Regions from separate parts of the Psychrobacillus sp. FSL K6-2836 genome, predicted to be linked through region 2. Evidence: riboswitches for the same ligand, from Rfam matches in the RefSeq annotation. Region 2 holds a riboswitch; each other region holds the start of a gene.
What was found. A riboswitch is a leader RNA that binds a small molecule or an ion and turns the genes downstream of it on or off. The one in region 2 is predicted to bind thiamine pyrophosphate.
Positions count from the first base shown of each region.

Region 1: it holds a riboswitch for thiamine pyrophosphate, as region 2 does, so the genes downstream of both, thiT (energy-coupled thiamine transporter ThiT) here and tenA (thiaminase II) in region 2, are expected to answer to the same signal.
Region 3: it holds a riboswitch for thiamine pyrophosphate, as region 2 does, so the genes downstream of both, MKY37_RS08980 (YkoF family thiamine/hydroxymethylpyrimidine-binding protein) here and tenA (thiaminase II) in region 2, are expected to answer to the same signal.

Region 1 covers NZ_JBBOOM010000001.1:3,169,070-3,180,159, reverse strand. The annotation lists gene MKY37_RS15170 (tryptophan-rich sensory protein) at 1-174, shown strand, start outside; gene map (type I methionyl aminopeptidase) at 203-952, opposite strand; gene thiT (energy-coupled thiamine transporter ThiT) at 1,000-1,581, opposite strand; TPP riboswitch at 1,645-1,736, opposite strand; gene MKY37_RS15155 (M20 family metallopeptidase) at 1,843-2,919, shown strand; gene MKY37_RS15150 (DUF4870 domain-containing protein) at 2,941-3,273, shown strand; gene MKY37_RS15140 (SGNH/GDSL hydrolase family protein) at 3,606-4,475, opposite strand; gene MKY37_RS15135 (aminopeptidase) at 4,489-5,718, opposite strand; gene MKY37_RS15130 (DEAD/DEAH box helicase) at 5,721-6,872, opposite strand; gene MKY37_RS15125 (Fur-regulated basic protein FbpA) at 6,986-7,144, opposite strand; gene MKY37_RS15120 (VanZ family protein) at 7,183-7,743, opposite strand; gene MKY37_RS15115 (AAA family ATPase) at 7,774-8,508, opposite strand; gene MKY37_RS15110 (DUF3298 and DUF4163 domain-containing protein) at 8,563-9,171, shown strand; gene MKY37_RS15105 (HAD family hydrolase) at 9,232-10,011, shown strand; gene serA (phosphoglycerate dehydrogenase) at 10,718-11,090, opposite strand, start outside.
Region 2 covers NZ_JBBOOM010000005.1:4,308-15,397, reverse strand. The annotation lists gene MKY37_RS22335 (GNAT family N-acetyltransferase) at 1-797, opposite strand, end outside; gene MKY37_RS22330 (M20 peptidase aminoacylase family protein) at 803-1,930, opposite strand; gene MKY37_RS22325 (MurR/RpiR family transcriptional regulator) at 1,927-2,787, opposite strand; gene MKY37_RS22320 (S16 family serine protease) at 3,189-4,040, shown strand; gene MKY37_RS22315 (hypothetical protein) at 4,058-4,672, shown strand; gene MKY37_RS22310 (Y-family DNA polymerase) at 4,790-6,043, shown strand; gene MKY37_RS22305 (SDR family NAD(P)-dependent oxidoreductase) at 6,166-6,900, shown strand; gene MKY37_RS22300 (DUF1835 domain-containing protein) at 7,211-8,329, shown strand; TPP riboswitch at 8,595-8,693, shown strand; gene tenA (thiaminase II) at 8,772-9,458, shown strand; gene thiM (hydroxyethylthiazole kinase) at 9,442-10,182, shown strand; gene thiD (bifunctional hydroxymethylpyrimidine kinase/phosphomethylpyrimidine kinase) at 10,179-10,994, shown strand; gene thiE (thiamine phosphate synthase) at 10,984-11,090, shown strand, end outside.
Region 3 covers NZ_JBBOOM010000001.1:1,940,414-1,951,503, forward strand. The annotation lists gene MKY37_RS08950 (DUF2971 domain-containing protein) at 1-490, opposite strand, end outside; gene MKY37_RS08955 (bifunctional diguanylate cyclase/phosphodiesterase) at 816-2,858, opposite strand; gene MKY37_RS08960 (quaternary amine ABC transporter ATP-binding protein) at 3,232-4,443, opposite strand; gene MKY37_RS08965 (ABC transporter permease) at 4,440-5,300, opposite strand; gene MKY37_RS08970 (ABC transporter substrate-binding protein) at 5,377-6,372, opposite strand; gene MKY37_RS08975 (2-hydroxyacid dehydrogenase) at 7,035-7,994, opposite strand; TPP riboswitch at 8,199-8,306, shown strand; gene MKY37_RS08980 (YkoF family thiamine/hydroxymethylpyrimidine-binding protein) at 8,387-8,968, shown strand; gene MKY37_RS08985 (ECF transporter S component) at 8,973-9,551, shown strand; gene MKY37_RS08990 (ABC transporter ATP-binding protein) at 9,544-10,914, shown strand; gene MKY37_RS08995 (energy-coupling factor transporter transmembrane component T family protein) at 10,928-11,090, shown strand, end outside.

The DNA of each region.
Region 1 (11,090 bases), on a different contig from region 2:
CATTTTCGTTATCATTATTTCGACCGTCTTATGTCGGTTGTTTTTATCTGGACTTTCATCGGAGTAGCAATTCAACATAACTTTAGTCAACTACTCCTAACCGCAGCCTCACTTTTTTTAAGTTGTGTACTGATTGTAGGAATATTCTTCTTAAATAAAACGCCTTCGAAATAGTAAAATTTCGAAGGCGTTTTGTTTTGTTTTAATCTAATTTAGTTAATAAAATAGGAGCACCTTTTGTCACAACAATCGTATGCTCAATCTGTGCTACTAACGATTTATCAGGAGTCACAAATGTCCAACCATCACCGGATTCCACAATATGTTCTGCTTTCTCAGAAATAAACGGTTCTACAGCTAAAACCATTCCCTCTTTTAATATCGTAGGATCCCATGCATCGTAATAATTCAGTACATGCTGAGGAGCTTCATGTAATGATTTCCCAATACCATGTCCAGTTAGGTTCATAATAACATGTAAGCCATTATCTTTCGCTTCTCTTGCTACGGCTTTCCCGATTTGATTTAAACGAGAACCAGCCTTAACTTTTAGCATCGCACGATCAAATGCACTCTCAGCTACTGCACATAACTTTTCTTTTTCTTCATATCCCTCACCAACAACAAAAGAAATCCCAGTATCTGCAAAGTAACCATCAAGTGATCCAGAAACATCGATATTCACGATATCGCCATCTTGAATAACACGAGAGCCTGGCATTCCATGTGCTACTTCCTCATTAACACTGATACAAGTATATCCTGGGAAATCATATTCACCCATTGGTCCAGAAATAGCACCATGGTCTTTAAATAGCTTGCCACCGATTTCGTCCAGTTCTTTCGTTGTAATCCCAGGTTTAGTTGCAGCTTTCATCACATCACGAATTTCTGCAACAATACGACCTATTTTTTTTAATGCTACTAACTCTTCGTCAGTTTGTACAATCATCTTAACAAGATCCCTTCTTCACTAAATGTATTCTAATCATATCATATTTAGTGAGAATTCGGCAGTGCTAGGCGCGGAGCTTTAACAAATAAAACAGAACAAATAAAAGCAGCTATTAAAAATACTGGAATCATATAAGTAGAATTATAGATTAAAGAATACAAAATCACGTTTTGATCACCAGCAAATTCTCCAAAAAATAGAATACCTGAAGTCACATGTGCTAAATAGCGAAGAAAGCCAGCGATGAATGCACCAATGACAACTGCTGTAATCATTTTCACTTTATCCTTTTGTTCAAATGCTTGTATAAATGCAGGTCTTAGAAAGCCTGCGAATCCTGCAACCATAAAGGCGATGAAATAATCGATTGCTACCTGTGCAATAACTATTTCAAATGATAGTGGGGCTGCATAAAAACGACCTGTCACTACTTGTAATACACCTATTAAAAAGCCAGTAGCAAGTCCCGCAACAACGCCACGACGAAAGGCCATTAGAATAACAGGTACAAGAACGAATGTTACGGATCCACCTTGTGGCATTCCAAAGCCAATCATATCTAAAACATATCCTAGCGCCGCAAAAATAGCTATTTCCATTAATATTAATACTCGTTTATTTTTCATAACAATCCCCTTTTTTGACCACAAAAAAACGACCCCTGGGATAGACCCAGACATCGCGCGATTGTCAGTTTCCATCCACATCCCTACGCAAGCATTAACTTACAGGTTCGAAGGGTACTATCTCAGCCGAATCACCGGCGCCCCTTGTGGTTTGAATTATTTAGTTCGAATTCATTGTAGCTGAATAAAATAAGTAATGCAACCTTCTTTTGTTCATTTGTTATACTTGTAAAAATACTATATGCAAAAGGGGATGTATACATGATTACCTTATTAAAGGATTTGGTACGTATCAAAAGCGATACAATCGAAGGCGCAAATAATGCTTTATTATTCTGTGAAAATTGGCTTGAGGAACGAGGGATTACTACTACCGTCTTAAAGCATGAGGAAAAACTGATGCTTGTGGCAGTAATTGGAGATGGTGATGAATGTATGATTTGGAACGGTCATGTAGATGTTGTTCCGGGGAACCCAGAGCAGTTCGAGCCATTTATAGAAGGAGATTTATTATATGGTCGCGGAACTGCTGATATGAAAGCAGGAGTTGCTGCGATGATGCAAGCCTTTTATGAGCTATCTAAAGAACCTAAAAATCTAACTAAAAAAATTCAATTACATATTGTAACGGATGAGGAAACAGACGGTGAGACATCAAAATTTTTAGTAGATCAAGGATATACTGGTGACTTTGTTATATGTGGTGAGCCTACCCACCTAAAGATTGGCTTACAGGCAAAAGGAATTATTCAATTTGATGTCATACTCAAGGGGAAATCTAGCCATGGAAGCCGTCCATGGGAAGGAAAAAATGCTATTGAACAAGCCTTTCTCTTTGACCAACAGCTCCGCACGCTTTCTTTTTTAACTGCAAGCAATGAGTTCTATGATTATCCTTCCTTAAACTTGGCAAAAATACAAGCAGGCGAACGCTATAACGTTGTACCTGACAATTGCATAATAAGCTATGATCTTCGTTTCGTTCCTGGACAGGATATGCAGAGTATTATCGCAGATCTTACAAAGTTGGCAGGGGAATTTCCCAATAGTGAACTAAAGATTCAAACGACTGCTCCTGCAGTAACAACGAAAGCTATCAACCCATATATACAACGCATTGCTTATGTCACATCACAGTTTATAGGAAAACCTGCTGTATTATTTGGACAGCATGGAGCTGCAGATGCTCGATTCTATGCGGAAACTGGAGCAGGTGCCATTGAGTTTGGACCAAGTGGCGGAGATTGGCATGGTGAAAAAGAATATGTATCTATTTCCTCTACGGAAACCTTCAAAAATATTTTAGTTTCCTTAGTTATAAATAAAAGTATTTCGTAAAAAAGAAGGAGGTTGAGTAGACTGGATAATCCTAGAATTTTATCAGCACTTTCCTATTTTAGTGTATTGTTTGCACCCTTTTTATTGCCCATTATCGTTTATTTTATATCGCAGGATTCTGAGGTTAAATATCATGCAAAAAAATCATTAATCTCTCATATCATCCCTGTTATTTTGTTAGTAATTTTATTCATAAGCGTTTTTACAAGCTTTCTCCCTATTACTTCAGGATTTAATGAACAACCTTCGTTATGGATGGCAGCAGGACCGCTCATACTTATCGCTGTCTATATGCTCGTTTATGTAATAGTAATGATTTGGAATATCGTCCAAGGTATTAAAGTTTTGCGTTAAAGTGAACGTTTGAGTATAGGCTTTTGAGGGTACATAATTATTAAGATCGAAAGCCAAGGAGCGATTACGATGAAAGTAAAAAACTTAGTCAAAACAGCTATTAAATGGGCCCCAATTGTTTATCCCATTATACGAAAAGTAATAAAATCTAAAAAAACTGCACGCTAAAAAGCTGTCCTCCTGATTCGGGGACAGCTTTTTGTTGTTGTGCATTATACTTTGCGCAATGTTTCGACATGTATGCGCAACATTTGTCTGATTATCCGCAACATCTACCTCGTTTGAGCAACTTCCAAATGCTTATGCGCAACTATACATTAGTAGTGCCTAAGCTATATTAATGGCTTCATTTCTGTTAACGAATAGTAATTATCCATTCCTTTTGATCTTGCCACAGGAGACTTCATCTGATCATTAGTTGCATTCAAAATTTGCTCAAAAGTAATTGGATTTGGTGCTGGCAACTCACTTTGTGTCACAAATATCCCATTGTTATATTGCTTAAAGAATGCATTCGCCATAACACGATATCCTTCCATCGTTGGATGCACATCTGCAGGATTTGGTAAAAGAGTTGTAGCGTTTACACCGAACGATTCCTCTACGGATACATATGTCGCCCCATTAATCTCCGACTGCGTTTTTAAAATGGTATGCAATCGGTCTAACTCTTTCTTAATACCTTCCTTTTGGGACGCTCTCACATGAGGATAGGCAAAATAATAGCCCATTACATAAATTTTTGCTTTTGGTGCTGTTGCCTGTACTTCTGTAATAATTTGCTCTATGTTTTTTCGAACATTATTTAACGCAAAATCAGCTGGGATTTGCTGATAGGCAATGGAACCACTTGTTGAATTGACTTGCACCATTTGTAGCAAATCATTAGCTCCTGCTGATATAGTAACTAACGTAGCGTTCTTCAACGTTTCCTTTGCTTCATCCGTCTTAACCTTAGCAAGCACATCCGCAGTTGTATAACCCGGGTAAGCCAATGCTTTCGTATAATAAGCAAGCTGCCCAGTCCTAGTTAGCTTCTGTGCTATTAAATCTGTATAACCAGTATCTATAGCTCGATTCGGTGTTTGACCGGCTGCTAAGGAATCTCCAAGCGCAATATACACTTCTGTTCCCTTGGCATCTACCGTGATAGATCCAAATGAAATAAATAGAATGATTAAAGTGCAAAGCCATTTCTTCAAGCCTATCAACTCCTTAAAAAGCCCAAGTACCTTTTGTAAATATAGGCTCCATTGTTCCATCTACTAATTCACCCATAATATCCATGTCTCCGCTACCAATCATAAAGTCTTCATGAACTATTGATGTGTTAATACCAATGTCCTCTAGTTCACTTTTATTTAAACCACGAGCACCCTCAACACATGTAGGATATGCTTCCCCAATAGCGAAATGGTTGGAGGCATTTTCATCAAATAATGTATTAAAGAATAATACATTCGAAGCAGAAATAGGTGATTCATGTGGTACCAAAGCAATCTCGCCTAAGTATTTTGCTCCTTCATCTGTTCCAATTAGCTCTTGCAATAGCTTCTCACCGGTTGACGCTGTAATGGAAATAATCTTGCCATTTTCAAAGGTTAAAGTAAAATCATCTATTATATTCCCCTGATAGACAAAAGGCTTTGTATTTTTTACGTAGCCATTTACACCTGTTTTGAGTGGTGCAGTATATACTTCCTCTGTTGGCATATTCGCTATGAACGGAACGTTTTGACCATTTTTACTTGCTCCTGACATCCAAATATGTTCTTTCGGAAGCTCGACTTGAATATCTGTTCCTTCTGATTTATAGTGCAGCTTTTTGAAGCGTTTATTATTTAATAGTGTTGCTCTACTTTCGAGGTTATCAATATGTTCTTTCCATTTTTGAACAGCTGTTCCTTCACCTATACGCACAACTTGGAATATTAAATCCCATAATGCCTGCATTTGTTGCTCAGGCTTCAGGTCTGGAAATACCTTAGCAGCCCATTTTTCTGAAGGCATTGCAACGATTGACCATGTAATAACATCATTCATCACTGCTTTACGATAGTTTTCTAACGCTTTGCCACTTGCCTTTTGAAAGCTTGAAATACGATCAATCGAAACGCCTTCTAATAGGTCAGGATTATCTGCATCAATCCATAATAATGCGCCTTTATTTTCGATTAGCTCATCACGCTGCATAGCAGCCCATTTCGGGAATTCATGGAAGGCATCATCTGGAGCAAAATCATAAAATGCACGTGCACTTACTTCATCTGTATAATTTACGTCTACTCGTTTCGCACCTGCTTCATACGCCTTTTTCACTATTAAACGTGTAAATTCAATTGTGTCCGTCGTCGTATTTATAAGAAGTGGTTGGTTAGGCTGAATGTTCAGACCCACTTTTACTACTAATTCAGCATATTCTTCAAGCTTTTGTTGAAAATCCATCTTTATTTCCCCTTTTGAGCGATAGTTTTGGATGATCCCTCGATTAATTCGCCGCGATACCATACTTTTTGAACTGGCTTTTTAGGAAGCTCTTTTGTCCACTTTTTATACGTCTTTTCATCAGAATAAGTTAACAACGTCATTACCTCTCCATCCGCTCCAGCACGTCCTGTACGTCCCGAACGATGTAAGTACTGTTCGACCGAATGCGGTACATCTACATGGATAACATGTGTAAGCCCAGAAATATCTAAGCCTCTTGCTGCCACATCCGTAGCAATCAATAAGCTCACCTTACCGCTTTTAAAATCATCCAATGCTTTCTTCCGTTCATCTTTTTTCATCTCCGAATGAAGAGAAACGATTGGTGCATCTCTATATGCAAGTTTTGCATCCTTCATTAAGAGCTGATCTAGACTATTTACGAACGCAAGACCACGCATACCTTTTAAATAAGAGATTCTACGTAACAATTCGGTTTTATCACGAGGTTCCGTCTTCACAAAACTGTGTACAACTTCACCTTGCGATGGGACATCTTCTGCAGATACTTGAATACGCACAGGATCCTTCATCATTCGTTCCGCAACTAATTCTATTTCTTCTGTAATTGTTGCAGAAGTAACAATCAGCTGACTTTCCACAGTTGCGTCGACTAGACTTTTCACAGTTGTACGATGCTCTCGGCTTAGGAGTTGGTCTCCTTCGTCTAGAACAACGATGTTTATCTCATGCATTTTTAGTTTTTTAGTTTTCACTAGCTCTTGTAATCTGCCTGGAGTACCAACGACAATTGTCGGCTTCTTTTTAAGCACATCAATCTGTCTGTTAATATTTGCTCCGCCGATTAATTGGGCAACCGAGATGTTTGTATCTTTCACCCATTCACGGAATACCTCCACAATTTGCATACCAAGTTCCTGAGAAGGAATGATTACCATTGCCTGTATTTGTTTCTTGGTTGGATCAACCATCTGCAGGATTGGAAGCACGTAAGCAAGTGTTTTTCCAGTTCCTGTTGGAGATTCTGCCACAACGTCAGAACCATCCAACATATGTGGGATTAATTTGGATTGTATCGGCATTGGAGATGCAAAATTTGCATCCTCCCATTTTTTTTGTAATGTTTCATTTAAATTAGTTATAAAAGTCAAGTTTGTTTCCACCTTATCTGTATTTGAGTCAAGTGTACCATATTTTTTATATCGACTAATATTTATAGATAATAGAGGTTTGTTCAAAAAAAAGTGCCCTGTAGGAAAGGCACTTATCTACTCTCATCTTCAGTTGTATATTCCTTCATTAATTCATAAAAGTTTAACTCATATAATTGTCTTCCATCAATTTTATATACACCTTTGTTTACAAACTCTTCAATAATATCATCACGTTTTTGCTCAGTTTGTGATTCTTTAATTTTCATCATGTTTACTATCTCCTTGCAATATTCTTACTATCCTATATTTACCCATTCTTATGTTTTATAAACTCGCTTTTTTTGAAAGCAACTGTAAACGAAGGGAAAGCTTTGCGAATAAAGATATAGCATAGATAGCCAAGAAAAGCACCAAGCGTATTTAACCATAAGTCATCGACATCACTACTCCTACTTTGAGGAAGCTGCATAATTTCAATAAATAAGGATATGCCTAGACCTACTAATATAGGAAATATAAAAAACTCCATTTTTTTAAAGAGTAGAGGTAAGAGAAACCCAATAGGCATAAAAAGAATAATATTACCAAGAAAGTTAATATAAAATGGCTGCCAAAATCCTAAGTATATAATGGCATTATATGTTTCTTCTACAACACGAAATAATTCTAAATTAACGCCAGTAGTATAAGCAGGCACCTCACCTGCTTTGGGTAATATCGTTTGAGAAAACAGGCCAACAAGCACAGAGAAAAAAACTAAAATGCCAAGCTCATGTAAAAACTCCTTTAGCTGAAATCCTCTCTTCTTCCAACGAAACAGTCGCCAAATGACAATCAATGGAAGTGCTATCCCTATAAAAAATAACATATCATCTAAATAATTTATAATTACATGCATTTACTCACCTTCAAATAGCTCTTCTAAAAATTTTTCCCGATGGTCTAAAAAGTATTTCGTAATTTGATAATGTCCAGTCATTTCATAATCGATTTCCTCAATCTCTCCATCATCAAAACTTAGGATTGTCGATTCTGGATACCCTAAAATAATGGGAGAATGTGTCGCAATGATAAATTGGCAATTCTGTTCCTTGATCAAATCATGCATGATACGTAAAAATGCCAATTGTCTCTGTGGTGATAACGCTGCTTCTGGCTCATCTAAAAGATAAATAGCTTGACCATTAAAACGATTTAAAAATAGCGATAGAAAAGACTCTCCGTGTGATTGTTCATGAAGCGATTTTCCACCGTAGCTATCTAGTACACCTTCTCCAGGATTTTCTCTTTCCTGTTCATCGATATGAGATGCAAATTGATAATAGGATTCTGCTCGTAAAAAGAAACCACTCGTCACTTTCGGCATCCAGGAAAGTTTAAGATATTTCCCTAGAGCACTTTCTGCAGAGTCTACATCATATAAATTATTCCGGCTTCCACCTGCTGTATTAAATTCACATTTATCTGCAATTCCTTCTAAAAGTGTGGATTTCCCTGTACCATTCTCGCCTACAAAAAAAGTTACTGTTGAGGTTAACTCAAGCTCTTTAAAGTTGCTAATAGCTGGAATGGTGAAGGGATATTGACTTTCCACTTGCGGCTCTTTGAAAAGGGTCACTCTATTTAAAAACATATGATTCCTCTCCCACTCATACTATTTATTATTACTTAAGAAAGGTTGTCTGCCATGGATCTACCTGTTCGTATAGAAACGAAATATATTAGGAAAAGTTCACCAAACATTAATGTTTATTATCCTATTGTTACTAACTTACCTCATCCCGCAGTAGAAAAAAAGATAAATGCTGATATTATTCATGCACTAAACACGCTTTTGATCGAACAAGGATTTTACAGTGAGCATTTAGTAGAAATGGTCAGTACTTATGAAATCAAAACAAACGAGCGTGGAGTGCTAAGCTTAAGTTTGACTGTCTATTCCTTTACAGGAGGTGCACACGGACTTACAATTACAAAATCACTCACCTTCGATGTGAAGACAGGTAAGCTATATGTACTAAGTGAACTGTTTAAGCCGGAAAGCAATTATGTTAAAGTTCTTTCTGAAATGATTAAAAAGAAAATAATAGAGTGGGATGTCCCACTATTAGAGGATTTTACACAAATACGCAGTGACCAAGATTTTTATATTGCCGATCACTCACTCGTCATTTACTTTCAAGTGTATGAATTGACTCCATACGTATACGGCTTCCCTTATTTTCCAATTACTATCAAAGATATAGAAGGAATTATTCGGGAAGATGGAATTCTAGAAAAAATGGTACCATTCTAGTGACACGAACTCTTTAGTACGGTAAAGTATTAAGTAAATACATGCTGGAGGTTTCGGTGAATGAAAAAAGCAATTTTCTTTGACTTAGATGATACTTTACTATGGGATAATAAAAGTGTGTCCGTTGCATTTGACAAAACATGTGCATACGCAGCGGCACAGGTTAATGTAGATCCACTTGCATTAGAACAATCCGTACGTGCAGAGGCAAGTGCATTGTACGATACATATGAAACACGCACATTTACCCAAATGATCGGTATTAATCCCTTTGAAGGATTATGGGGGACATTTGACGATCCTTCAGAGGATTTTCAAAAAATGAAAGCCATCATACCAGAATATCAACGATTAGCATGGACAAAGGGATTAGAGAAACTAGGGATAGATAATGAAGAATTAGGCAGAAAGTTAGCAGAACATTTCCCGAAAATGCGAAAAGAAAGCCCATTTATATATGAAGAAACCTATGAAGTATTAGATAAATTAAAAGGAAAGTATACGTTATTATTAATGACAAATGGCTCGCCGAGTCTTCAAAACATTAAATTGGAAATCACACCGGAGATAGCTGCATATTTTGACCATATACTTATTTCTGGCGCTTTTGGTAAGGGGAAACCCGATCCATCGATTTTTGAACATGCTCTTGAAATTGTCGGATTGACGGCAGATGACGTATTGATGGTCGGCGATAATCTAATGACCGACGTTTTAGGATCTTCTAGGGTCGGCATGCAATCCGTATGGATCAACCGCGAAGAAAAACCTGTCAGTGAAGAAGTAAAGCCTACATATACAATTAAGAACTTAAGAGAGCTATTGACACTGCTTGCATAATTAAAAAGCTGAATCCAAGACAAGTACTTGTCCTAGATTCAGCTTTTTTGTTGGTTGCGAGCGGATACGCTCCTTTCTCGGTCGCATAACACTCAGCCTCGAGCGGGCGATTGTCACCCGAGCGCATAGCCTCTTCTCGCGGGCGGATACGCTCCTCTCTCTGGCGCATAACCCTCAGCCTCGAGCGAGCGATTGTCACCCGAGCGCATAGCCTCTTCTCGCGAGCGGATACGCTCCTCTCTCGGTCGCATAACGCTCAGCCTCGAGCGTTAGATTGTCCTCCGAGCGCATAACCTCTTCGGGCGAGCAGATACGCTCCTCTCTCGGGCGCATAACGCTCAGCCTCGAGCGGGCGATTGTTCCCCGAGCGCATAGCCTCTTCGGGAGGGCGGATACTCTTCTCTCTCGGGCGCATAACGCTCAGCCTCGAGCGTTAGATTGTCCTCCGAGCGCATAACCTCTTCGGGCGAGCAGATACGCTCCTCTCTCGGGCGCATAACGCTCAGCCTCGAGCGGGCCGATTTACCTCCGAGCGCATAGCCTCTTCTCGCGAGCGGATACGCTCCTCTCTCGGGCGCATAACACTCAGCCTCGAGCGGGCGATTGTCCTCCGAGAGCATAGCCTTTTCGGGCGGGCGAATACGCTCCTCTCTTGGGCTAACAGAGTCACCCGACCGCAAACCTTAACACATACTATTCATCTCTCTTATAGATCAATCGGTGTTGCATCAAAGATGTCTTCTAATGCTTTAAGCTGTTCAATACCAGAGTTTTCTACATGCTTATCAATGGAAAGCATCATGATTGCATCTCCACCTACTTCTGAACGCCCCACTTGCATGGCGGCGATATTGATACCTTCAGAAGCAAGTAATGTTCCTACTCGTCCAATAGCGCCGGGTTGATCTTTATGACGGATAAACAATAAGTAGCCAGATGGGATTACATCGACGATAAAGTCATCTACACGTACAATGCGTCCACCCAATCCATTTAACAAAGTACCTGCTACTTTTCTTGTTCCAGCTGAAGTTTTTATTTCAACTGTGATTAAGCTAGTAAATCCTTTTGATTTAGAA
Region 2 (11,090 bases):
GTTGATTTTTGTACAAATTGATAGTAGTTAACTGGGTCCTCCGTTTTTCGCACGGAAACGAGTGCATAACCCTTTGAAAATAAAGTTTGGATAATTTTCCGAATTTGCAAACGCCATTTTAAAGCTGTTTTGGGACTTGCTGTCTTCATCGCTTGAAATTGCTGAGGAATAGGTACTTCATATCCCTGTTCTGTTGGGTCAAATAAATCTGGTTCAACTAAAACAGGTAGATTTTCATCAGAAAACACCGTTTGAAATAGATTTTTAAAAATAATACCATGTGGCATCCATTTTTCCTGCACACGTTCACTTGTAATTCTCCACTCAACTTGTAAGCGATCAGTTGGTAAACCAGCATTGATCCCGTCTGACATTTCCCCATAACAGTTCTCAATATAGGTGTCGACGATTCCATAAAGCTTCGCAATATTCAAATAGGCATTGCGACTTTCTAGTGGATCGAATGTCCAAGTGATCAATTTATATCCCATCTCTTTTGCAACTATAAGCTGCTCGTCTTTTAACTTTTTCCCGATGCCTCGTACTTGATAATCTGGGTGAATGCCAAGCATATGAGAGCATAAATACGTTTCTTTGTTTTTATAACCAGGGAAGCCATAAGAAAAGCCTACTAATTTTTCTCTGTCAAATGCTCCAATTATTAATCCGCCATTCTTAACTGCTGTGAGTGTTTGGTGGACAGGAATTGCACCCATGCCCCAAACTACTTCTTCTAATTGTTGAACAAGGAGCATTTCTTCCATTGTTTTTAATACACGAATGTCAATCTGGGCCATTCTCTTCACTCCTCTTTTTGAAAAGTACCGATAACGGCCTTCGCAAGAATTTCAATACCAGTTAATATACTATCATGGTTAAACGCCATATTCGGGTGATGTAGTCCAGGAGCTAAATCACATCCTAATCCTAGCATCGTCGCTTTAATGGAAGGCCTTTTTAATGTATAAAAGTGAAAATCCTCTCCTCCTGGAGTAACGATAGGGGGGATATAATGTTCTTGACCAATTGTCTCAATAATTGCCACTTTCATAAATTCCTCTGCTGTTGCATCAATCTCCGCTGCAGCAATTTCCGTCTCCATATGAAAATCTATCGTACTATTATTTAAGAATGCGACAGATTGAATGGCATGTTCTACTTTTGCAATTAGCTCATCAATCGCAGCATTTGTTTGTGCTCGAACGTCTATGCTAAACTCTGCATTTCCTGGAATGATATTGGCAGATTCTCCGCCTGCTTGAAATCGTGTAAGCTTTGCAGAATAAGACATCATTGGATCTAGGTAAATTGCTTGAATAGCTTGCACCATTTGAGCACCAACTTCAATCGCGTTGATGCCAAGATGTGGTCTCGCACCATGCGCTTCTATCCCGTGAATTTTACCGCTAATAAGTTTCGCTGCTCCATGTAAAATGGCAGGGGAAGCATAACCGTTTCGAATTTCTTGAATAGGGCGTAGGTGAACTCCGTACAAATAGTCGATATCCTCTACTAAGCCTTTTTCAATATAAGAAAGCGCCCCAGTACCTTTCTCTTCCGCTGGCTGAAATAATACTTTTAATGTTCCTTGTTTGGGTATGCCTAGCTTTTTCAATAAAAGCAGAGTGCCTAAAACCATCGTCATATGTGCATCATGTCCACAGGAATGATTTGCTTTAAATTCACCATCCACTTCTTGCCATAGCGCGTCCATATCTGTTCGAATACCTACGCAAGGTTTTCCACTACCGACAGTAACTACTAAACCAGTGGAGTCATCAAAAGTAGTTACATTAAAACCTTCCTGCACTAAAATATCGTTCAAATACTTGGTTGTCGAAAACTCCTTCCAGCTAATTTCAGGATTTGCATGAAGATGTTGAAATACCGCTTCCACAGTAGGCTTTATTTCTAATAACACTTGTTTCATGATGGGTTTCCTTCTTCCTCGAATAGAAAATGACTTGAAATAGTTTCATACAATGCTTGCCTTTTTTTAAAATCCTCCTTTTGCTCTACGATTAAACCTGCAACAACCGCGTTCATAAATGAAAAGAGGGGGGAGACTGCATCCAATGTTGATTTGTTTGATGCATAAATAGGGAATAATACATCACTATAGGCATGAATAGGTGCTAGCATTGAGTCACTTATCCCTATAATGTATGATTTTTGTTTCTTTATAAGCTCGGCTATTTGAATAGTTTCTTTCAAATAGCGATGGAACGAAATAATAATGACGACAGAATTTTCATCCATTTGTGTAATCGTACGGATAACGTCTTCTGTTTCCGGTCGCATAAAATGGACATTTTCTTTTACTAGTCCTAAAGAAAATGAAAGCCAATTTGCAGCGGAATAGGAAGAGCGAAGTCCAAGTACATAAACGGATTTTGCGTTTGATAAATGCTGAATCGCAGCGTGGTAAGCATTTTCCTCTATTTGATTCATCGTAACTAAGATGGATTCGCGGTCCTGTTCCATTACTTGTTTATGAAAGCTGATATCCTTTGGAATGACTAGTTTTGCCTGCTGATAAGTAGATAAACTGCTTTCTTTTATAAAAAATTGCTCTCGAACTAGTTTTTGAAGTTCCGCAAAACCAGAAAAGCCCAGTGAGTAGGCAAAGCGAATAATAGTGGATTCACTTAGCCCAATTTTAGAACCGAATTCAGCTGCTGAATATAAAGCAATATCATTAGGATGTTCTTGTACGTAGTTCGCTATTTTCCTTTGGCTTTTAGACATAGTACTATATTTTTCTCGTATTAGATTTAGTAATAACAAATTATACTCTCCTTTTGAAGGATTAGCGTTATTTTTTATTAATTATGAAGTTTTCACTTCTTTTTATTGCTATTTAATTTATCATAATATTCTGTTCTTCGCAATGTGTTATTTTGGGACATAAGAAAAACCGGGCAAAAGACATGCCCGGTACTTTAAGTTCAAAATCTGTTTCTATCGTTTTCGAAGGGCTTTGGACATAGTAGTTGTTATATAATTACCGATTGATTTTCGCTGTGCATATTATAGAGCGCCTAGAAGTTTAGTGGTGTTGTTTTATTTGGGTGGTTTATGAAGGGTTTTTTAGCAGTAAATAGAATAAGTAAAGTAGTACTTTTTGGAAAGGATAGGTGATATAGATCATTGAATCAGCAAATAAGTACCAAATGATTCCTTTTGCAATGACCATTTTTGTTTACTTTGCGGAGTTCTATTTGTTTCTCCTTGATTATATTTCTAGTTTTTTCTTTTGGAGTATGTTGGTTTTGCTCGTTATATTATGGCCATTTTTTTTATTTGGTATTAGAAAAATTCAAATCTCCAGACGTACTTTTCTATTCTCCTTCATCGCTTCGTTATTTTTACTTTTATATGAATTACCGATTATTTTGACGGAAGGGAACCACTATTTGGTTTATTCATATATTCCGCCAGAAGAACTAGTAGTAAACTCTAGAATTTATCTGTTGGCTGTAAATTCTGTGCAGATAAAACAGGAAGAGATTTTAGAGGAACAAGCTTTTCGCGATCTTAATAGTGGTTTGTTGATTTTTGACATAAAAGAAGTCTCTAATTTTCTTCGCTATGCTGGTAAAAGTACCGCAATTTTTAAATGGATCGGACTCAATCTTGACGATGATTTTCAGCAGATGTCAGTGAATGTGAAAACGTATTTAGATTCAACTAATCCATCTGTAGATGAGTTTCTTTCTAGAAGCAATTCAGGTGGGAACAGTGCAGGTTTAGCTCTCGTTTTATCTAGTCTAATAGAACAAGGAAAAATTAAAAATGATATACCAATCGGTGTGACAGGAGCAATCAATAAATCTGGAAAAGTAATAGAAATTGGTCTTATAAAGGAAAAAGTTCTAAGTGCAAATAATATCGGGCTTCCCTATATAATTCTTCCGATTGGAAATTTGGAAGAGGGTAATGAGGTAGTGAAATCATCTAATCTTTCAATAGAAGTAATTGGAGTTAGAAATGTAGATGACGCCATTCAACGGATTGATGAGTTAAACCGGGATAAATAGGAGAGGAAGAGACTAATATGAAAAAAAGAGAAGTGGACCAAACTGACTATTATGATCAACAGCTTTCAACGATTGATGAACAATTATGTGCACTGTTAAAGCAACGGAAAGAACTTTCGAATAACAATCCAGGTGTACCGCCTATTGAATCTATCACTAAATGGACGGAAAAGTATGGTGTTTATGAGGATTTGTTAAACTCGTTATTTGGATTATTGAGAAATGAGGAAATCTTTCGGCCTCAGGTGGAGCCGAATAATTTCAGACTTCATCTACCAGTTATGAAAGCAATTGAAAAGGCGGAACGTTTATACTCAATTACTTTCATTCGACAGTTTGATAATGCAAGTGTGATATATCTTACTATAGATTGGGATGTTCCAAAAAATTTGGATCATCTGGAGGAAATACGTCGCAGTCGTTATGAAGGCGCTTTTCATTTACATATAAATGAAAATTATGATTGTCGTCCTACCGGTGGAAGGGGATCGGGAGGTCATTCTACACAGAAATTTGTAGTATCTCCAGCACTCCCAGATGATTTAACAGGATTAAGCTTAGTTTTTACTGAGTATACGAATCATTTGAAAGAGAATCCTACTGGTCTTGAATTTGTCATGAAACTCAAATAAAAAAAGCGTTCCTGCTATAGGAACGTTTTTTATACACTCTATTATTTACCATTGAATAAGAACCTGTGTTCGTAATATACTATAAAGAACATACGTTCCTAGAGAGGGGTAAATAATATGTATGAAGGACTAAAAAACCGGCAAATTATATGTATTGATATACGTAGTTTTTTTGCGAGCTGTGCAGCAGCAGACGCAGGTCTGGATGTCATGAATACTCCGATTGCAGTCATTGGAGATTTGGAGCGAAAAGGAAGTATCGTGCTCGCCGCATCCCCACCTATGAAAAAACAGTTTGGTGTAAAGACTGGAACGAGACTTTTTGAAATACCAGATCATCCTTCGATTCATCTTATTGAACCTAAAATGGAGTTTTTCGTTCGAGTATCGATGGAAATTACACGCTATTTACATCAGTTCGTCCCATATGAATCGATTCATGTATACAGTGTCGATGAGTGTTTCGTAGATCTTGGCGGAACAGAAAAGCTTTGGGGACCCGTTGAAAAAACGATAAAACGTATACAAGATGAACTATATGCTCAATTTCAGTTACCCTGTGCGGTTGGAATGGGGCCTAATATGCTTATGGCTAAGCTGGCACTTGACTTAGAAGCGAAAAAAACTGGTTTTGCTAAATGGACATATGAAGACGTTCAAGAGAAATTGTGGCCAGTAACTCCATTAAGTGATATGTGGGGGATTGGATCCCGTCTAAAAAAGACGCTAAATAATATGGGGATTTTCAATGTTGGGCAATTGGCGAAAACACCATTATCTTTGCTCGAGGAGAAGTTTGGAGTGATGGGAAACCAACTTTTTCATCATGCGTGGGGGATAGATTTATCCGAGCTCGGAGCGCCTCTTGAAGGAGGACAAATTAGTTATGGAAAAGGACAAATATTATTTCGAGATTATCGTAGTAAAAAAGAAGTCATGGCAGTCGTTTTGGAAATGTGTGAGGATGTAGCAAGGCGTGCACGCGAAGCAGAAATGGCTGGTAGAACGATACATCTATCTGTTGAGTATAGCAAAGACGCTTTTGGTGGAGGGTTTAATCGTTCTCGTTCCATCGATGAGCCGACAAATGCCACAATGACCATTTATAAAGTGTGTGAACAAATCTTTGATGAATTTTATGATCGCCGTCCTGTTCGGAAATTGTCTCTCTCGATTACCAATTTAGAACCAGAGTATTCGATGCAGCTTAGCTTGTTTGAAGAAAATAAATGGAAGGAACGAAAGCTAGGAAAAACGATGGATGCACTACGGAGTAAATACGGCTCTACTGCAGTTTTACGTGCAGTATCTTACACAGAAGCAGGAACTGCAAGAAAGCGCGCGGGATTACTTGGAGGGCATAAAAAGTAAACGTCAGATCCAATATTTTGACTTTCGTAAAAAAGAGGAATATATTAATAATATAAATATCTTTAATTCGAGATATAAAAATTTAGATATTTAAATTTTATTTGGATAGGAGTGCTTTTCTAATGAAACTACAAAACAAAGTAGCGATAATCACAGGTGGTGCATCGGGAATCGGCGCAGCAACAGCAAGACTTTTTGTACAAGAGGGTGCAAAAGTAGTGTTAGTAGATTTGAATGAAGAAAAAGGAAAAGCATTTGAAGCAGAGTTAAAAGCACAAAATGCTGAGGCGCTATTTGTTAAAGCTAATATTACAAGTGAAGAAGAAGTTCAAAATATATACAAAGAAACAATTGCCGCTTTTGGAAAAGTGGATATAGTTTTTAATAATGCAGGTATTGGTCGCGTAACTCCTACAGAAGAGTTAGAATATGCAGAATGGCGTAATACAGTGAATGTTGATTTAGATGGTGTATTCTTAGTTGCGCGTGATGCAATCCGTGAAATGCTTAAATCTGGTGGAGGAACAATTGTTAATACCGCTTCCATGTACGGTTGGGTAGGCTCACCTGGATCGGCCGCTTATAATGCAGCAAAAGGCGGAGTGATTAACTTGACACGTTCACTAGCATTGGAATATGCGACTAAAAATATTCGTGTAAATGCATTGGCACCAGGCTTCATCGATACACCGATTATTCCGGAAGAAAGCAAAGAAATATTGAAAACGATGACACCAATGCAGCGTCTTGGTCAAGCAGAAGAAATGGCTAAAGCAGTATTATTCATGGCTTCGGATGATTCTTCGTTTATGACCGGAAATGTATTAACAGTTGATGGCGGGTATACAGCACAATAGAGTGAAACTTCAATCAGAGGGAGGCTCTTCATCCTAACTGATTGTTAGTTGAATCATACAGGCTTTTACAGGCAGTTGGCACCCATTATTACTTTTTTCTTGAGAAAAGCCTTGAAGTGAAAGTATTACTGCCTGTTAATGCGGGATAAATAGGCTATCAAAATGACTCCCGACATGGGAGTCATTTTTTTTGGAAAATTGGAATTGACATCATGACTGTTTGACGAATATACCCTACAGATTTATAGTTGACACAGAAGATATAGAATTTTCCATCAGTGCTTAACGGAAGCGAATTCTTGAACAGGGGGTGGTTTTAATTAGAACTAAAGATAATTATCCATATATCTATATATTAATAGAGCCTAATGTCGTTTTTGTTTATCGGATTGAAACAGAAAAGTATATAACAATTTCGGACTTAAATAATGATAGCAGTAAGTGTGAGACATTTGAAATCAATCATAGAGATGATTTTGAAACGCTTAACCACTTGGAAAGAAAGCAAGTGGAAGGAAGAGCATTCTTTGTGAATCAGGATGGAATGATCAAGATTGTAGAAGAAATAAATAAACATATTCAAAAAAGGAGACGGGTAAAAGGTCTGGAGAAATTTGGTGCTGTTCATATTGTAACTTCAGAATCGGCAGCAGGTTCTTTAAGAGTAGGACTTGAAAGACCAAAGACTGTAATTGGATTTCCAGACACTTTTTCAATTGGACCTTTGTGGAAGCTAGAAGAGGAAATAGGACAAAACTCTCGCAAAGAATGGTTATATGAAAATATTAACCTAGAGAACGATGATTATGAATATGTGAATAAGTTTTCCAATACATTGCGTGAGATTGAGGATATAGCAAATAATGTTCCCATTTATATTTGGTATGGTGATAATCCAGATGAACAAACAGGTCTACGATTTTTTCTCTATTTATTGAGGGAAAAGCCAAATGAGGTTTTTCTTATGAAATCCACGAGTGTCAATGAGAGATATCGCGATATTAAAAAAGAGCAATCTATTTTCCATACAGGTCAATTAGATTCTAAAAATATAAGGCTAATCTTTGAAAATAATAAAGGGAATAAACCTTTATCTGATAATGAACGCATTGAATTTCAAATGGAATGGGAAAAACTAGCTCTAAATAAAGAAGTGTTACGCTTATGGGTAGATGGTGAAATTAAAGGGGTCCCAGAAAATCATTATGATTCATACATCATCGCAATAATAGAGAAGCTACATAGTAAGCAAGAGTCAAAAGATTTTATCAAGACCGGTAGCGTGATCGGAGAAATTTTGACACAAATAGATTCGTATATAGATTTATACTTTTTAGAATATCGGATTAGGCATTTAGTATACAATAGTATACTCAAGTTGAAAGGGATACCCAAATCAATCAGACATTATAGTATAAAACTTCGGTGATCTATCAGACCTTGAACTAAATTTCCAAATTTCATTAATATTGAATTTATAGTTATGCAAGAGAACAGTAGCTTTTGAAACAGAATAGTTCCCTTGTGAATGATGTGAACCGAAAGATTCAGAGTCTGAAATAAAAACTAAGAGCTTTTCTATGCTAGGAAGACTACTAGTCTATTTGGGAGATGTAACAATCAATAAAAATTTTAGTTTGGAAGATGTGTTATTGATTAAAGTAATTTAATGCGGTAAGCTAGATACTAATTAAATGTTTTTGCGGGGGGACACATATGTGTTGAGAAGGTTAAAACCTGACCCTTAGAACCTGACAGTTAATACTGACGTAGGGAGCAATGAAGTGGTGTCGTATGCACTTTTTCAACCTCTACTATTTTTTAGTAGAGGTTTTTTTGCGCTTACGTCTGACAATGGAGGAGGACGAAGAGTGTCATTTTGTGAAATAATCCGAAAAGAGACAGATATGTATTGGGTAGCCAGCTTTCATCATCCTTTTGTGATGGGAATTGCAGATGGATCATTACCAATGGAGAAATTTAAGATGTATATGCTACAAGATGCATACTATTTGAAGCATTATACGAAAGTACTTGCAATTGCTGCATCAAAGGCAACCTATGATGAAGATATCCGGTATTTCATTCAAACAGCTCAGTTTATACATGAAGCTGAATTAGATATGCATCGCACAACCTTTGAGCAATTAGGTGTATCTAAAGAAGAAATTAAAGTTTTTGAACCTGCACCAGCTGCGTATAATTATGTCTCACATATGTATAACGCAGCACAAAATGGAGATGTAGCAGAAGCATTTGCAGCAATGTTCCCTTGTCCTTGGTTATATCAAGAAATTGGACAATATTATAAACATGCGGAGCCAGGAATAGCGCTTTATCAACAGTGGCTAGATCTATATAGTTCAGATGAAATGGTACACAAAATTGCAAATCAAAAAAAGATGATGAATCGTTTTGCTGAGGAACAACCAGAAAAGACAGCAGTATTTAAAAGTCATTTTAAGAAAAGCTGCTTTTACGAGTGGCAATTTTGGGAGATGCCATGGACGCTGCAAAATTGGGAAAAGGAAGTGTTACGTTATGCTAACAACTATTAAAAAATCTTCTCCATTAGTACATTGCATCACGAATTATGTCGTAGCTAATTTTACAGCGAATGGCTTATTAGCAATTGGGGCTTCTCCTGTGATGGCAGACGAAGTAGAGGAAGTTGCTGACATGGTCGCTATTTCGCAAGGCCTACTTATCAATATTGGGACCATAAATTCACGAACGGCTGACACCATGCTTGTAGCAGGGAAAAAAGCAAATGTATTAGGCATTCCCATAGTATTGGACCCTGTTGGTATTGGGGCAACAGCCTACCGGAAAAAAGTGGTCATGGATTTACTCGCACATATTCAATTTCAATGTATCCGCTGTAATGCAGGAGAATTAGCAGCAATCGCAGGAGTTTCTTGGGAAGGAAAGGGAGTCGATAGTGGTATAGGAAATATGGATATCGAGATCGTTGCAAAAGAGGTGGCCCTCAATTATCAATGCTTAGTCGTAGTGACAGGACCAAAAGATATCGTAACAGATGGGCAGCAAGTACTTGAAGTAAACGGCGGGAATGAGTTAGCGACACGTGTGACTGGAATGGGTTGCTTATTGAGCGCTGTTTGTGCCGCAACACTAGCTGTAGCAGAACATCCACTGCAAGATATAGCTTCGGTATTACTTGATTACAAACAAGCTGCCGAACAACGCGGGCCGGAAGTAGGTACGTTTGCAGTTCAATTTATCAACTCACTACAAATGATTGCGGAGGGAAATAGATGATTGCATTAACAATTGCAGGCTCTGATTCGGGTGGTGGAGCTGGGATTCAAGCCGATTTAAAAACATTTCAGGAGCTAGGAGTTTTTGGTACAACCGTTATTACGGCTTTAACAGCGCAAAATACAAAGGGAGTTCATGGTATCTATGAAGTAAAACCAAATTTTGTCGAACAACAACTGAATGTTCTTTTTGATGACTTTCCAATAAAAGCAATGAAAACAGGAATGCTATTTTCTGCTGAAATTATTAATGTAGTAGCAGAAATTGTTAAGAAACAGAATATTCCACTAATTGTGGATCCCGTTATGATTGCAAAGGGTGGAGCTAGTTTGTTACAAGATGCAGCTATAATAGCTTTAAAAGAAAAATTGCTACCCTATACAACAATTTGCACACCTAATATTCCTGAAGCAGAGGTACTAACAGGTATATCCATACGTACAACAAAAGATATTGAAAAAGCAGCAAGGGAATTGCTTAATTTTGGTGTTAAATGTGTAGTCATGAAGGGTGGTCATCTAGATGGAGCGCAAGCAATAGATACAGTATATATGGGAAATAACATATTCACGATCTCAGCCCCTCGTATCATGACGAAAGATACACATGGAACTGGGTGTACATTTTCGGCTGCCATTACAGCGAATATAGCAAATGGATTAGCAGTCATCGATTCAATAGTGGAAGCTAAAAAGTTTATCCAATTGGCTATAGCAACTCCTCTGTATATTGGGAGCGGTCATGGACCAACTAATCATTTTGCTTTTAACAGAGCTAGCAAGATATGTGAGGTTGAAATATATGAATCGTAAAATATTAGAAGTCTATTTCATCATGGGAACAGCGAATTGCCTAACAGACCCTTTAGAAACACTGGAGAATGCATTAAAAGCAGGTATTACATGCTT
Region 3 (11,090 bases), on a different contig from region 2:
TATGATCGTATATCACTTTTCGAGGAAAAAAGTTTTCTTCACTTAAATGAAAGGAAACATCAAACAAAGATGAAAAATCAAAGCCAATAGAGATGCCATGCTGGCTTCTGCTATACCCCCTCCACTGACTCAGTAGGTCTCCACTTTCACAAAATGAAACAACAAAAATATCTGTATCCTGTTCCTCAAGAATCGCAAAAACTTCTTCTAGGTATGCTCTTCTAGGATTTTCTAATGGTAATTCTTGAATGAGCTTTTGTACAATACTTTCACATACTTCTAGCCCATGACTATATTCTTTCGAGTCATTCATAAACTTTATATGCGAAGCCCAAAAGGTTTTATCGCTAATTATTCCTTGTGCGCCTTCTAGATTTGTATAGTGATATAATGCTTTAATATTTTTCGTAAAGTACTTTTTGAATTCCTTACTGATTAAAGGAATAAGAGCCTTCATGTCGATCTTTGAAATAAGGTTTTGCTCGGACATTTCACTAGCACCTCCTATACTTTATAGTAGTACTTCCCTCTTTTTATGTCCAAAAAGGTATTGAATTTTATAAAATATAAGAAAAACCAGGCAAAAGACATGCCTGGTTCTTTAAGGTCAAAACCTATTCCTATCGTTTTCGAAGGGCTTTGGACAGACGTTTTGCTATATTATTACCGTTTGATTTTTTTGAGATGCAGGTTAGTGCGTTATTGGACAACTAGAGAAAAGATACTTTCTGATTTATAGAATAAGTTCTCGAAGATGCAATTTCGTTCGCTATTTCGCTTCTTTATTATTCCATTCCTTCACTCTGGTTTTTATATCATAATCCTTGATACCACTTAATAAGGTCATGAGCCTTCATCGGTTTTGCAAAATAATAACCTTGAAAAATAGGAGTTTTACTAGTATTTGTTAAGAACTCTAATTGCTCCTTCGTTTCTACACCTTCGATGACTACATTTAAGTCTAATGATTCTCCTAAAGTAATAATAGCTTGAACAATTGCTGAATCTTTAGGTGATATTGGTACATCGTCTATGAAAGATTTATCTATTTTTAAGGTGGAAATAGGCATTTGCTTTAAATAAGAAAGTGATGATACACCAGTACCAAAGTCGTCCAATGCGACAGAGAAACCTTCTTGTCTAAACGCTCCTACCGCCCTCATGGCTTCTTCCATATTTTTCACAAAACTATTCTCTGTTATTTCTAATTCTATTTGCGCGGGTTCCAAACCGTAATCATTCAGTTTTTCTGTTAATACTTTTAATAATAGCGGTGAAGTTACATACTCCCCTGGAATATTGATAGCAACTTGCTTAAACGAAATATTGTCTTGTTTCCAGTTAGCTATTTGTTGACACACTCGGTCTATTATCCAATTCGTCACATAAATCATACGATCATATTCCTCTAAAATAGGAATAAAAACAGCAGGTGATAAAACACCATACTTCGGATGATCCCACCTTAATAATGCCTCAAGACCTGCAATGTTTTGTACGGTTAAGCGAACTTTCGGCTGGTAAACAAGAAATAATTCATCTTCTCTCATAGCTCGAATGACATCTTCTGCTATTTCCCGTTCAAATGTATACGTATGTATAGTGGGATCAAAGTAAACAATATCATGATTGTACGTTATAGATGGGTAGTTTAGAACCGCAAGTACATTTGTATAAATATCTGAAGCATTATCAGTATGAACTGCTTCAGATATTACACATACGCCATACGAAAAAACTTTTTGGTCTTTAACTTGTATAGGTTGACGAAGAACATCAGCTACTTCCTTCAAAGCATCTATTAATTGTTTTGCACTATCCACATCCCTAGCTATTAGAGCAATACGATGCCCCTCTATTCGATAAATTTCTATCTTTGAGGGTGCTCTAGATTTGAAGAGATGTACTAAAGCGCGAATTACATCATCACCGAAAGCATAATTGAACTCTCTATTAATATATTCCAAGTCATGTATATGCCAAACAGCTAAAACATTAGGAGACTGAAGTTTTTTCTCAAACAACCGGCGATTTGGTAATTGTGTTAATGCATCATAATAATTTGCACGGTACTCAATATAACGGTCTAGCAAGCTAGATAGTAATAATATACCCAAAAGCATTGCCATTCCCACCGCCACAATAATTGCTAGTCCATACATTTCCGTCATATGGATATGCCCAAAGTCCAATTCATACTCTTTTGGAATATAAAAGTGCATAGCAGCCATGCCTGTATAATGCATACTAGAGATAGCCATTCCCATGATTAAGGATATTGAAAGTTGAATTATATAATTTCCTTTATACGCTTGGACCGTTGAAAAAATGTAGACTGCAATTACAGAAACAATAATTGCAATGCAAATAGAAGCTATAAACAGTAGGCGATCATAAGTATAGATAGCATCCATTTCCATCGCATACATCCCTATATAGTGCATGGAGGATATCCCCGCCCCCATTGCAATCCCAGCGAAAATGTATGACCAAACGTTTCGTCTTGGAAGATTCGCCAAATAGAAAGCTATAAATGATGCTAGCATAGCAGGAATAATTGAAACTAGCGTAATAATATTGTTGTAATCCATGTGTACTGGTAACGAAAATGCACCCATCCCTACAAAATGCATAGACCATATACCAAATCCCAAACAGATAGAGGCAAGCAACAACCAGAAATTCTTATGAAAAAAACTATTTTCTCTTGCTCGGTTATTCAATGACAGAGCCGTATAGGATGCCACTATCGCTATAATGACTGAAAACACTACTATTATCATAGAGTAATCGCCGTTTATTTCTACATATGAATTATTTACAGGACTATTGTTATTATAATTGAATATATTCTCCACCATCCTCTACCTTTTTGACTATACCATACTTCATATCAAGTAATAAATTGTGTAAAATTTTAAAAAACTAATATTTTTATAATGAACAAGCATAACTATTTACGAGGATAAAATATTCGTGCTGAAATAGTAACACTGGTTTTATAGCATTATAATCGATGTACTATTTATGAAAAGCTAGTCAAAAAGATGTTCAGTCCTTTATATTTTCTATCGTTTCCGAGCTAACTGACTTGTTTCTATAATATTACCTATTATCTTTTTGAAAGGCTAGTCGTGAATTACATCACAACCAGCCATACTCATAGCACATGAACCCATTGTTTATGCGTATTTCCACATACTTTATAGATTAAAAAAACACAGAAACTAGTTAAAGTTTCTGTGCCTCGTTTTGTTCTTCTGTACCCTCACTGATAAGACTTGCCAATACATGAACTCTCAGTATAATACCCATAATTGTTTGTTCTTCATCCGTAACGACGATTGGATATTTAGAATCTAATACGTACGGTATAATATCTTGGACATATTCATCCGGTCGTACTGTTTGAACTTCTGTAGACATGACTTCTTGTAATGTCTTTTTTTCTTTCAGACCATTAATCGCTTGGTCAACCGTAATAATTCCTTGTAGCTGGCGCTTGCGATCAGTAACGAATGCACTAGATATACCATTTTCACGCATAACTTGGATTGCAACATTAAGTCCATCCTTTAAAGAGACTAAGCCATATGGTTTGGACATGATATGCTCGGCCTGTAGGATTTTAGAACGATCAATATCTCTGATAAATTCCGAAATGTAGTTGCTTGCCGGTTTTTCCAAAATTTCTTCTGGGGTCCCGATTTGTTCTACTTTTCCATCCTTCATCACTGCTACACGGTCGCCAATTTTAAATGCTTCGTTTACATCATGTGTGATGAAAATAATTGTCTTTTGTAATTTATTTTGTATATCAAGTAGCTCTAATTGCATTTCGCGTCGTATTAATGGATCTAGTGCACTAAATGGTTCATCCATCAGTAAAATGTCAGGATCATTTGCAAGTGCTCTGGCAATACCCACGCGCTGCCGCATTCCTCCAGATAATTCATCAGGATATTGATTTTCATATCCTTTTAAACCAACCGTCTCTAAATGCTTCCTGGCAATGTCTCGGCGCTCTACTTTAGACATCCCTCGTATTTCCAGACCATATTCAATATTTTCTAATACAGTTCTATGGCTGAATAAACCAAAATGTTGAAATACCATTGCAATTTTTTTCTGACGGAAGTATTTTAACTGATTTTTATTATAACCAACTACATTTTCACCATCGACATAAATAGCTCCAGAGGTTGGTTTGTTCAATAAATTTAAGCAACGAATTAACGTTGATTTTCCACTTCCGGAAAGGCCCATGATAACAAATGTTTCGCCCTCCATAATATCCATCGAAGCATTATAAACACCTACAGTATGGCCCGTTTTAGCTAGAATTTCATCTTTTGGAACGCCCTTTTCAACCATAGAAATGACTTTTTTAGGTCTTGGCCCAAAAATCTTAGATACATTTTCTACTTTGAGTTTTACTGTCATACTGCATCCCTCCTATGTTTCTGAAGGCGGTTTGCAATTCCTCCTGTAATTCGGTCAATAATAATTGCTAGGAATACAATACTAATCCCTGCTTCAAACCCAAGCGAAATATCAATTCGATTAATCGCATATAGCACACGTTCTCCTAGACCTTGTGCACCTACCATCGATCCAACAACTGCCATCGATAATGCCATCATCGTCGTTTGGTTTACACCAGCCATAATAGTTGGCAATGCTTGAGGTAATTGTACTTTCATAAGCATTTGAGATGTGGAAGAACCAAATGATTGTGCAGATTCTACTACTTCCTTATCTACATTACGAATACCTAGCTCGGTCAATCGAATAACTGGTGGAAGTGCATAAATAATAGTAGCAATAACCGCTGGAACATTTCCTAGAGGGAAGAAGAATATTACTGGTATTAAATAGACAAAGCTAGGCATTGTTTGCATTGCATCCAAAACAGGTCTCATTATTGTCGACATTGTTTTACTAAATGCAGTCCCAACTCCTAGTGGAATCCCAATTACAAGAGAAAGTATAACTGAGATTAATACAATGGATATAGTGGTCATTGTTTCGGGCCACAAATCGAATGTACCTATTAAGAATATAAAGAGGCCAAAAAGAAGTCCTCCATATAAATTTGTAAAGTACCACCCTAAAAGAAAGATAATTATGATAAAAATCCACCAAGGGATTGCTAGAAGACCTGCTTCAAGCCCCTTAATCATGGTAGAGGAAATAACAAAGATAAAATCAAAGAACGCTTCAAAATTCATCGCTAAAAAGTCAATGAAATTCTCTACTACATCTCCAATTGGAATTCTTACTTCTGGAAATTCTGTCATACACTTTGGACTGTATCAAAAAGAACAGTCGCATACACCTCACTTTTTATGGTTAAATTACTATGATCATGAACCATTATTTCAAAGCTGCTTTCACTTTTTCTGCAACTTCTTCAGACACCCAAGTAGTCCAAATATCTTCATGCTCATTCATCCACCACTGTGCGGCTTCATCTGCTTCTACTTCGTTTTCATTCATATATTCTAATGCTTCTTCTGTTAGAGCATTACTAGTTTCATATTTGCTTAAGAAATCAGTTACGTCTTTAGCTTGCGTTGGAAAATCTTTGTGAACTGCAATTACAACATCATTCGGAGGAAATTCAGTTCCTTTAGATTCTTCCCAAGTTGCTGCATCATAAGGAGTATCCTCAAGTAATGTTAAGTCATAACTAGCAGTTACCCATGTTGGCGACCAGTAATACCCTACCCATGGTTCACCCTTTTTATATGCTCCCGCTAAATCTGCTACTATTGCAGAGTCAGATCCAGGTGCTAAGTAATTGTAGTTCGCGTCAAGGCCATATGTTTCAAGTTTCGTCTCCAAGTGTTCACTTACAGCCCAGCTAGAAGGTGCACCAATTATTCTACCTTTGGTGTTGTCTTCAGGGTCTTGGAAAATATCTGGATATTTCTCTAGGTCTTGGACAGTTTTCAAATCAGGTGCAACTGCTTCAATCCCTCTTTCTTTATCCCCTTTTATCACGTAAGTTGGAACATATAGTCCTTGCGTATTATCATTGAAATTAGTTGCTAATTTCACAATGTTTCCACTATCAATTGCTTTTTCATAAATTTCCTTTGTATTATCTGTCCATATCTCCATATAAACATTGATGTCCCCTTGTTCAAGTGATTGCAACGTAGCTGCGGTAGTTCCACTTGTAACCTCGGTTTCATAGCCATAGCCCTCTTCGACGATTAATTGGGCTATACTATTGTGAACACGTATACTGTCCCATCCTGCATCTGCAAATTTAATCACTTCAATACTGTCTGTGCTAGATTCACTACTACATGCACCTAGTACTAAAAATGCACACAAAGAAATAAACAACATAATTTTCCTCATTATTTTTCCCCTTTTCTCTATTTATTAAAATAGACACATAGTCATGCCCTCCAATACATACCCTTTTTTCTCAAGTTTAATCATATGAATTTTTTTATAGAACTTTGTCACCAAAATCCCCAAAATTCTGGTATGTCTATTTTATGAGTGTTTATGTTACTAGAGTTTTTATAGCGAAGCAAATAGAACAAGCGAAAAAACGGTATATTATACAATAATTCAAAATAATCACAATTAAATTTATAGACTATTAGTTATGATTTTATGGTATTTATTATGTGATTTTCGCAGTTTTAATTAGGTATTTAGATTCAATCTTGGGATTATCGAATTTTCTGCTTTTACGGAGGATTATTTGAGGTAATTCAACTAGAACTAGAAATAATTAGTTTGATTTATTAGTGAAAAGAAAGAGCTGTCCTTGTATATTTGAACCGCCACTTAAGTACTATCCGCTTTAACGGACAGTAAGACACCTACTTCAAGGCTTGTGACAAGCAGCAAAGCGTAATAGGAAGATCAACAACCCGTAAAAGCCCAAATGGTTCAGGCAAACAGGATGTTGGTCACTTAGGCATTGCCGTAGGACGCAGCGTATTTGCCTAAGTTCTATTATCAATCAGTGGGGGATGAAGAACCCCCCCACTGATTAAAATTTCATTTTATACAATTCGATTTTGAGGTTCACTGTTTTCTAGTACTGCTTCTATATCTTTTGCGTTCATTTGCATCATCGCTAGACGAGTTCGGATACTGGCACTACCGATATGTGGCGATACAGTTACATTAGGCAATGTCAATAAAGGATGATCCACCGGGACTGGCTCCTGTTCAAATACATCAAGTCCTGCAGCCCATATTTTTTTAGATACAAGCGCTTCGTAAAGAGCTTGTTCATCTACAATGCCACCACGTGCGACATTAATAATTGCTGCAGTTTCCTTCATAAGGTTTAGTTCACGTTTACCTATAAGTCCTTTTGTTTCTGGCGTCAGCGGAGTTAACAGAATAACAAAATCAGATTGCTTTAATAAGTCGTCTAATTCAGTATAAGTTAAACCATATGTTTCTTCCGCATCTAGTTTTCTAGAACGATTATGGTAGAGCACATTCATGTCAAAGCCTTTCGCACGTCTGGCTACTGCCTCGCCTATGCGTCCCATCCCAATAATACCAAGCGTCGCACCAAAAACATCCATTCCTGTATATTGCATTGGCGACCAGGATGTCCAATTACCTGTACGAATTTCTTGTTCCACTTCTGTTATTCTTCGAGCTGTTGCTAATAATAATGCAAATGTTAAGTCTGCCGTTGTCTCTGTTAACACACCTGGTGTATTAGTTACAACGATACCGCGTTCTTTTGCTGCATCTATGTCTATATTGTTATAGCCAACAGCAAAGTTACTAATTACTTTTACATTTGAAAGGCTTTCTATAAGTGCGCAATCGATATTATCAGATAACATTGTCCAAAGAGCATCAACGTCTTTAGCATTTGTTTTTATCTCTTCATATGTCATCCCAATATTTTCGCTATGCCACATATGAACGTCAAATTTTTCTCTTAAAGGCTCTACGATTTCCTCCGGTAGTTTACGTGTTATGTATATTTTTTCCAAGACTTCTTCCTCCTTTGATTTCTCTATTCGGGTGTTTCACCGTTTTGTAAAAGATCTTACAGCTCGGTCAGTATTACAATGCACCCAGCAGCCAAATAGTGGTGTTAAATAAAGCATGGACGAAAGTACGAAATTTTGCAAACATATTTACATCTTCAAATACCTGCGTTATACTTTGGGCACATTAAAAAAACTACATACCGTTTTCTGCACTAGGGGTGCCCACTTTGGCTGTGATGAGAGCTTTTTAGCTCCGATCCCTTATTACTCGATCAGGATAATACCTGCGTGAGGAAGTGCGGTGACTTTCCGAATTTTTCATGTTGGATAAGTGGCTGCATCTTCACGGATGTGGTCTTTTTTTATGAAAAATTTTTCGGGAGGTTTTTATTATGCAATGCGGTTTAAGTCCTATCGTCGGATTTCGTTTTTCGTTACATCCGATGACCAATGATTTTATCTCGGTGATTAAAGGAGCTCTTCAAGAAACAGATACGTCAAATGTGTGGATGCATACGGATGATGTTTCGACAGTAATTCGTGGAAAACAAGTGCATGTGTTTAATGTGGCGAAAGCACTTACTTTATATGCAGCTAAAACAGGTGTGCACGCTGCTTTATCTGGTACTTTTTCTGCTGGTTGTCCTGGTGATACTGCTGGGGATGTATATTTAGATAAAGGAGATGAAGTCGCAAATAATGACACGACTAAGCAATACGTGTCTTCTCAATTTGCCCTTTATCCAATGAATAATCCGAATTACATGGAGATTATTTATCAAGAGGTGGACCGTGCAAAAGAACATGGCGTATTTAACGAATCGATGCATTATGCAAGTGGAATTCACGGCGATATTCATGATGTATTCGCTTTTTACGAAGAAGCTTTTACAAATGCTCGCTCTGAAGAATATAAGCATTTAGTGATGACGGTTTCAATGAGTATTAATAGTCCTTCGCATGGGGGTCTTTAGTGTGCTGAAGTCTTGGAAGTTAAAAGAGATTGTACTTATGTCTTTATTTGCAGTTGTATTTGGTATTGTTTACTTGCTATTTTTGCATGTCGGCAATATTTGGGCTGGGTTTATAGGACCGATTGCATATGAGTGGATTTTTGGAATTTGGTTTATCGTGTCAATTATTTGTATGTATATTATCCGCAAGCCTGGTGCTGCCGTTGTTTCGGAAACTATTGCCGCAGCAATTGAGGTGTTATTAGGGAATGCGGTTGGTCCCCGTTTAATACTTTCAGGGGTGATTCAAGGTTTAGGTGCAGAGGCAGTATTTGCTGCGACGCGTTACAAGCGTTTTGACCTATGGGTGCTGATACTTGCCGGTGTTGGATCTTCAGTATTTAGTTTTGCTTATGGTTATTTGTTAGGTGGGTTTACGGTGTATAGCACGAGCTATGTAGCATTAATGCTCGGAATTCGTATACTAAGCGGGGCTTTGCTTGCAGGTGTTGGTGGAAAGGCAGTAGCAGACGGATTACTTGCGACCGGTTCGCTTCGTGGCTATGCCATCTCTCGTTCGAAAAAGGGTGAGGTTCGTGCATGAGGTTATTCAATTTGATAAAGTAAGTTTCCGTTATCCCGACGAGGAAAAATGGATTTTAAATGACTTTTCTTTTACCGTACAGAAAGGGTCCAGGGTTGTTTTAACTGGACCTAGTGGTTGTGGGAAAACTACACTACTTTACCTGTGCAATCGATTATATCCAGATAACTGCGACGGTATTTTGACGGGTAAGATTAAGCTATTCGGGAAGGACAGTTCGATGTTCATTCCCGGGGAAATAAACCGTAGAATAGCGACCGTCTTTCAAGATCCAGATGCTCAATTTTGCATGCAAACAGTCGAAGAGGAACTTGCTTTTACGCTTGAAAATTTGCATACTAAACGCGAAGAAATGGAAAAAAGAATCTCTGACGTGCTAACTTTAACCGAATTAACTGAATTTCGGCACGCAACTATTCAGAAACTCTCTGGCGGACAAAAGCAACGTATCGCGACTGCCTGCGCACTTATTATGGATCCAGAAATACTGCTGCTAGATGAACCAATCTCTCATTTAGACCCTTATACCGCGAAAAAGTATGTAGAGTGGTTAGATGATTTACAGCAAAAACGAAAGATGACGATAGTAGCCATTGAGCATCGATTGGATTTATGGGGAGGCTTTTTTGAAAGAAGTATTTCCTTGCATAAAGGCGAAGTAGCTCCTAAGTTAGAAAAACGAACAAGCAGTATACGGGCAAATGCTTCATTAGTAGTTAGTAAAGTACAAGCAGAACCCATTTTGCAAGAAACCACCTTTACATTAAATCATGGTGAAATAACAGTTCTTGCCGGACCAAATGGTAGCGGAAAGTCTACTTTGTTGAAATCATTATGTCAACTAGTTCCTTCGAGTGGCAGTGTAGAACCGAAGTATTTAGGATATGTTCCTCAATCTCCTGAGTTTTTATTTCTCACCAAAAATGTGCGAGATGAAGTTGGTTATGGTGGCGGAAATAATGTGGATGAAATGTTGACTAGATTGCAGCTGCTACCTATTACGGATTCCCATCCCTTTGCAGTAAGTCATGGGCAAAAGCGACGAGTGGCTATCGCAGCCATGCTTTGTGATGGACGCGATATTATACTCATGGATGAGCCAACTTCCGGTCAGGATGCGGCAGCTTTGACCGAGTTACTTCAATTAATCGATGAACGTGCACGTGCTGGAACTACTTTTTTAATCGTCACGCATGATATGGAGTTCGCCCATTGTTTGGCCGATTCTATTTTATTGATAAATAATGGTCGCTTGACTGGAAAGTTTGTAGCTGAAACTCTATGGCAGAATGAGCAGTTATTACTGGATCACCACTTACTTCCACCGAAAGGATTGATGTGTCGTGAAGAATGCTTTTCATAGGATGAATCCTTCGGTGAAGTTTTTAGTAATTACAATTTGTATGTTCACGATGGCATTTTTCTTTGACCCTTGGACTCCCCTTGTGTTTTTGGTCGGTGTGCTGTTGCTACAAGTTTTCTTCAGCCAGATCGACTGGAAGAAATGGTTGTTGTTTATGCTTCCTTTTTTTGTTACTG